DNA from 2 places in the Photobacterium sp. GB-72 genome. Region 1 is predicted to be linked to the other one. Evidence: predicted binding sites of a transcription regulator. Region 1 holds the regulator's gene; the other holds the start of a gene.
The links. The regulator MetJ, encoded in region 1, represses methionine synthesis genes. The targets are predictions, from matches to a motif close to TTAGACNTNTANANGTCTAA.
Positions count from the first base shown of each region.

Region 1 (3,395 bases):
AAGCTACTACCGCCAAATTTATGTAATTGGCGTAATGCTTTTGTCATTAGTGAGCCTCCGCCGCGAGTTTAAAGGCTTGATCAAGATCTTCTATTAAATCACTAGGGTCTTCAAGACCAACCGAAAGACGTAATAATGAGGTGGTGATCCCCGCTTCTGCCTGTGCTTCATCAGACATTGCACGGTGAGTCATACTTGATGGATGCGCAATTAAGCTCTCAGTACCACCTAATGATTCTGCCAGTGAAAACAGCTTTAACTCTTTCACAAACACTTCTAGTTGGGTTTGATCACCCGCAAACTCAAAACTCATCATAGAGCCAAAACCTTTTTGCTGACGTTTGGCAATCTCATGACCAGGATGGGATGGAAGGCTTGGATGATAAATAGTACCCACCATCGCTTGTTGCTGAAGGTAACTTAATACCGCGGTACCATTCTCTTCATGCATTCTCATACGCGGTGATAATGTACGTAGACCTCGCAGAGTTAAGTAAGCATCAAATGGTGCGCCAGTCGCACCAATACAGTTCGCCCACCAAGCAATATTTTCTGCCATTTCGGCATCTTTTGAAATCAGTACCCCACCAACCACATCCGAGTGACCATTGAGGTACTTGGTTGTTGAGTGAACAACAAAGTCGGCACCTAATTCAATTGGTTGTTGTAATAGTGGCGATAAGAAAGTGTTATCTACAGCAACAAGACAACCCACGGCTTTTGCTTGCTGACACAGCGCCGCAATATCAATCACACGCACTAATGGGTTAGACGGCGTTTCAACCCAGATTAGTTTAGGTTTTTTCGCTAAAGCCGCTGTAAGTGCTTCTTGATCCGATTGGTCAACGAACTCAACCTTAAAGTCACCTTTATTGGCACGAGTATTAAATAATCGATAGGTACCGCCATAACAATCATGCGGCGCAACAATCAAATCATCAGGACCTAATAATGCAGTAACCAATAAATTCATCGCAGCTGTACCACAACTGGTGACAACACCACCCGCACCACCTTCCATCTCACTAAGCGCGTCAGCTAACGTATTTCTAGTTGGGTTACCTGAACGAGAATAATCATATTGCGGTACTTCGCCAAAAGCTGGAAAGCTATAGGTCGACGTTAAATAAATAGGAGGAACAACAGCATTATATTGAGAGTCAACATCAATACCGGTTCTTACTGCAATTGTCGCCAGTCGCTTATCACTCATACAAACATTCCTTGTCGGGGCAGGATTTAACCCAAGATAATAAATTTATAACAACTTTAACCACTACAAAACAAGACGTCAACACATCTGGACGTCTATATGTCTTTGCTTATGGCAGTAAATCCCGCTAAAATTCAGCCATAACAAAATAATGGTAACAACCTTACTGTAATTTTTCTGTTCAATACGGGACAAAACCGCGATGTTCACGTAATATCGCCGCCCTACAATCCCCGTTGCTAACAGAAAATGTTGATTCCTGTTACCACCATTATTAACCCAATATCGCTGAGAAGGTAAAACATGGCAAAGTGGAATGGCGAATATATTAGCCCTTACGCGGAACACGGTAAGAAAAACGAACAAGTAAAAAAAATTACTGTTTCGATTCCATTAAAGGTGCTTAAGATTCTGACTGATGAACGTACTCGTCGTCAGGTGAATAACCTTCGCCACGCAACAAATAGTGAATTACTTTGTGAAGCCTTTCTGCATGCCTACACAGGTCAACCGCTTCCCACTGATGATGACATTCGTAAAGATCGCCCAGACGATCTACCTGCAGAAGCAAAAGCATTAATGGACGCAATGGGCATTAGCTACGAAGACATTAATGAATAATTATTGCAGTACTATGTCTACAAAAAAACCAGCCTAACAGCTGGTTTTTATTTTTTTGTCATCAATAGAATAGCGCGATTACACTTCCATATATCCCATTGGCATCTCAATACGCGCGACACCTGAATCAATGGCTGCTTGTGCAACTGCTTTTGCGACACGCGGTAATAAACGTGGATCCATCGGTTTTGGAATAATATATTCTCGGCCAAATTCAAGCTGTGATACACCCGCAGCCTCAAGCACACTTTGTGGTACTGGCTCTTTCGCTAACTCTCTAATTGCATGAACGGCTGCTAATTTCATTTCATCATTAATTTGACTTGCACGCACATCCAATGCACCGCGGAAAATAAACGGGAAACATAGAACGTTATTTACTTGGTTAGGATAATCAGATCGTCCCGTTCCCATAATTAAATCATCTCTAACTTGATGAGCTAATTCAGGCTTTATTTCAGGATCAGGGTTAGAGCAAGCAAATACAATAGGGTTTTCAGCCATTAGTGCTAGCGCTTCAGGTGGTAATAAATCAGGGCCTGATACACCAACGAAAATATCGGCTCCCGCAATCACATCTTCTAATGTGCGCTTATCGGTATTGTTAGCAAATAGCTGCTTATATTCATTTATATCATCACGGCGAGTATGAATAACGCCTTTACGATCGAGCATGTAAATTTTTTCACGTTGCGCGCCACATTTGATCAAGAGCTCCATACACGCAACAGCAGCAGCTCCCGCTCCCAAACAAACAATCACCGCTTCACTAATTTCTTTACCTTGTAGCTCTAAGGCATTGATCATACCTGCAGCTGTGACAATCGCCGTACCATGCTGATCATCGTGAAACACCGGAACATTACAACGCTCAATTAAGCGCTGTTCGATCTCAAAACAATCTGGCGCTTTAATATCTTCTAAATTAATACCACCAAAAGTATCGGCAATATTTGCGACAGTATCAACGAACTCATCAATAGTGCGATGTTTGACTTCAATATCAATCGAATCAATACCTGCAAAGCGCTTAAAAAGTAATGATTTCCCTTCCATAACAGGCTTAGAAGCTAACGGGCCTAAATTACCAAGACCTAAAATAGCGGTGCCATTGGTGATCACCGCAACTATATTCCCTTTTGCGGTATATTTGTAAACGTTATCAGGATCTTGAGCGATTTCCCTTACGGGCTCAGCAACACCTGGGCTATACGCTAAAGCAAGATCTTCAACCGTATTTGCTGGCTTTGTCAGTGCAACGGCTATTTTTCCAGGAGTAGGAAGGGAATGGTAATCTAGAGCTTGTTGACGAAAATCTTCGGTCATAGTGATATTTGAGCCTCAACGCTGACATTTATAATGGCAAATTACATCTATGTGTAATTCGTATTTGTTATTAAATCATATGCCATTAAGTATTAATTTCCCAGCTGATAGCTAACAGTTATTCTTCACATATTTTATTGAGACATAAAAAAAGGATGCTTTCGCATCCCTTTTTTCTAAATTCATCTGGCAAGTAATTACTTGCTAGTAAGCGCACCGAAACGCTTGTTGAATT
Region 1 covers NZ_PYNV01000010.1:107,939-111,333, reverse strand. The annotation lists gene C9J40_RS12745 (bifunctional aspartate kinase/homoserine dehydrogenase II) at 1-47, opposite strand, end outside; gene C9J40_RS12740 (O-succinylhomoserine (thiol)-lyase) at 47-1,213, opposite strand; gene metJ (met regulon transcriptional regulator MetJ) at 1,517-1,834, shown strand; gene C9J40_RS12730 (malic enzyme-like NAD(P)-binding protein) at 1,913-3,160, opposite strand; gene rpmE (50S ribosomal protein L31) at 3,358-3,395, opposite strand, start outside.

Region 2 (3,395 bases), on a different contig from region 1:
ATTAAAGCAATACAAAAGTGTTGCGAGTGTCCTGAAAACCTTAACGAATAAGTATCCAAAGAAAAAACGTTATTGGATGCAACTATCTGGGGTTTATATGGAGCTCAACCAGAATAAAAATGCGCTAGCGACTCTTGAAGCTGCTTACAAATTAGGTTTGTTAGAGGGAGAAAAAGAACACCTTCGCTTAGTAAACTTTATGGCATACCAAGGTATTCCCCACAGAGCAGCGAAGATAATGGCGCAAGAAATGGCAAATAATAACATTGCTCGTACTCATGCAAATATTGAGAAGCAAGCCAGTTTTTATCATCAGGCAAAAGAGCTAGATGAAGCCATCAGTACCTATAAGCAAGCTTTTAAAATTGCACCTTCAGGTAAACAACAAATCCGTATCGTTAAATTAATGATACAGGATAAGCAATTTAAGCAAGCAACTGCTTTTGCTAACAGTTCATCCAACGCTAAACGCGATGAAAAGGCTGAACTCGCTTACCTTAGGGGCATGGCTTACTTTGAATTAGATCAGCATCAAAATGCTTTAAAGGCGATGAAAACAGCTGCGCAGTCATCTTCGATGAAAAGCAGTGCTGAGCCATGGATTGCATTTTTAGAAGACCAAAGCTAAAGGTACCATCACCTTTCACTGCCGTGATCTTGTGTGAGTCAGTCACACTGTTTGGGGAAGTATTTATTACTTCCCCTTTTTTATCTCGTTAAGCACCGCATTTTGTGTGTCTGATAATGTTTGTTTCAACGTCTTAGCATTTTCTTGCTCAATGACAGCAACGACATTTACTTGCTGATCTGCAATTTGATGAAATTGAGAGAGATACCAATCACCACTTTCATCTGGTTCATTCGCATTAGTACTAAACGAGCTCACAACACTTATTGAAATTACAGCCGTTTTTATAGCATTAATAAGTACACGCCACATCATGAATAAATCCCCCTAAGAGCATTATTAATCAATTCATTCTGTAATCTGCAGAAATTGTACCAATCTTAAAAATGTTATTATTTCTAATGTTTTTGACAAAAAACGGGCTCAGTTAGTCTAACTCACTAAGCTAAATCGTTAACTTTTCGTTAAAACGACCAGTTATAGAGACAAAAAAGGCCGTTTAATAACGACCTTTATATAAGCACTCATTTCTATTGAATTGCTAACCACTCTGGTACATCAGCAATACTGTCTAACACCACGTTTGCTAACGCTTCACCTTCATCCGTGATCGGCTTACCTGTACGTACGAGCACTTTTAAAGCAACATCAGCAGCTGTGGCTGCTTTCATGTCATCCGCTTTATCACCAATCATCACAGATTGCGACATATCGATTTTCAAGAAATCGCGAGCTGAAATAAACATACCTGGTTTGGGTTTACGGCAATCACAATCTTGCAAGTAATCACCCTGCCCTTTTGTTGCATGGTGCGGGCAGTAGTAAATACCATCAAACTCAACGCCATTATCAACAAAATTCCAGTCCATCCACTCTGTTAATGAAGTAAATTCATCTTCACTAAACATACCGCGAGCGATACCTGATTGGTTAGTCACCAATACGAGTAGATAACCCATTTCTTTGAATTTTTTACATGCTTCAAATACCCCGTCAATGTATTCGAAATCATCAACGGTATGGACATAGCCGTGATCAACATTAATCACGCCATCACGGTCAATAAAGACTGCAGGTTTGGCCAAAAGGATAGCCCTCTTAAATCATAAATTTTTTAGATTATGGCACGAGTTAATAATGAAGAGTACTCGTTATTGATTAACGCTCACAACATAGCCGTTTGGACGTCTAGATGTAAAAATAGCTATTGACAGCTTTTGTAATAGAACATAGCATCACAATTTCAGGTTAGTTACTTATTTAACCCTAATAAAACAAATAACCATAAATTTATACAATAGTTTTTCAAGATCATACAATAGTTTTATCTAGGAGCAGGACGTTCAATGATAGAAATAAAGCAACTCAATAAAGTCTTCTATCAAGGCGATAAGGCTATAAACGCATTAAGCGATATAAACCTTACAATTAAGCAAGGTACTATCTTTGGGGTTATTGGCTCATCCGGTGCAGGGAAAAGTACCCTCATTCGTTGTGTTAATTTGTTAGAGCGCCCTTCTAATGGTCAAGTGATTGTCGATGGTATCGATCTTACTACTCTATCGAACCAAAAACTCACTTTGGCTCGTCGTAAAATAGGCATGATTTTCCAACATTTTAATCTCCTTTCATCTCGCACAGTTTTTGATAATGTTGCTTTGCCTCTTGAATTAGCCAATACCAATAAAGCGATAATAAAAACAAAAGTGACAGAGTTACTGGCTTTAGTCGGTCTTGAAGATAAACACCAAAGCTACCCAGCAAATTTAAGTGGTGGACAAAAGCAACGTGTCGCGATTGCTCGTGCGTTAGCCTCTGATCCCAAAGTGTTACTCTGTGATGAAGCCACCAGTGCATTAGATCCTGCCACCACGCATTCGATTCTGGAGCTACTGCAAGAAATTAACCGAAAGCTAAACCTAACTATTTTGCTTATTACCCATGAAATGGATGTCGTGAAGCGTATCTGTAGTGAGGTCGCAATTATTGGTGACGGTAAATTAGTTGAACAGGGATCAGTCGGTGATATTTTCTCACACCCCAACACCGAATTAGCCAAAGACTTTATTCGTTCAACATTGGATTTGTCGATTCCAGCTGATTACCAAGCTCGTATGACGCCAACACAAGTTGAAAACTCATACCCTCTTATTCGTTTAGAGTTCACCGGTGCTTCTGTTGATGCGCCACTGATAAGCCAAGTAACACGTAAGTTTGGTTTAGATATCAGTATTCTCAGCTCGGATATGGATTATGCGGGAGGAGTAAAATTTGGACTGATGTTAGCAGAGTTTTTTGGTGATCAAGACTCTGTTGAGAATGCGGTCAATTTTCTACGTCAAAATAAAGTAAATGTTGAGGTGCTTGGCTATGTCGCTTAATGATTTAACCCTGTGGTGGCAACAAAATACCCGCCTGATTGATTTACTGATTGAAGCATTAGGACAAACATTAACCATGGTGTTTGTATCAGGGCTAATTGGTTTTGTTATTGGTATTCCTTTGGGTGTCACCCTTCACTTAACGAAGAAAAATGGCTTATTAGAAAATACCGTTGTTAATAACATCCTTGGCATTATCGTTAATATTGGCCGCTCTATTCCTTTTATTATTCTGCTGGTTGCGATCATTCCATTTACCCGCTTTGTCGTAGGTAGCTCAATTGGTACTGCTGCGGCGATAGTTCCTCTTGCTGTAGGAGCAATTCCTTTTATTGCTCGTTTAGTTGAAGGGGCATTGTTAGAAATTCCATCAGGCCTTGTGGAAG
Region 2 covers NZ_PYNV01000017.1:77,328-80,722, reverse strand. The annotation lists gene C9J40_RS17250 (lipopolysaccharide assembly protein LapB) at 1-628, shown strand, start outside; gene C9J40_RS17245 (hypothetical protein) at 695-943, opposite strand; gene gmhB (D-glycero-beta-D-manno-heptose 1,7-bisphosphate 7-phosphatase) at 1,159-1,713, opposite strand; gene metN (methionine ABC transporter ATP-binding protein MetN) at 1,975-3,009, shown strand; gene C9J40_RS17230 (methionine ABC transporter permease) at 2,999-3,395, shown strand, end outside.
Region 2: the regulator MetJ is predicted to act here: its motif matches at 1,809-1,828, upstream of metN (methionine ABC transporter ATP-binding protein MetN).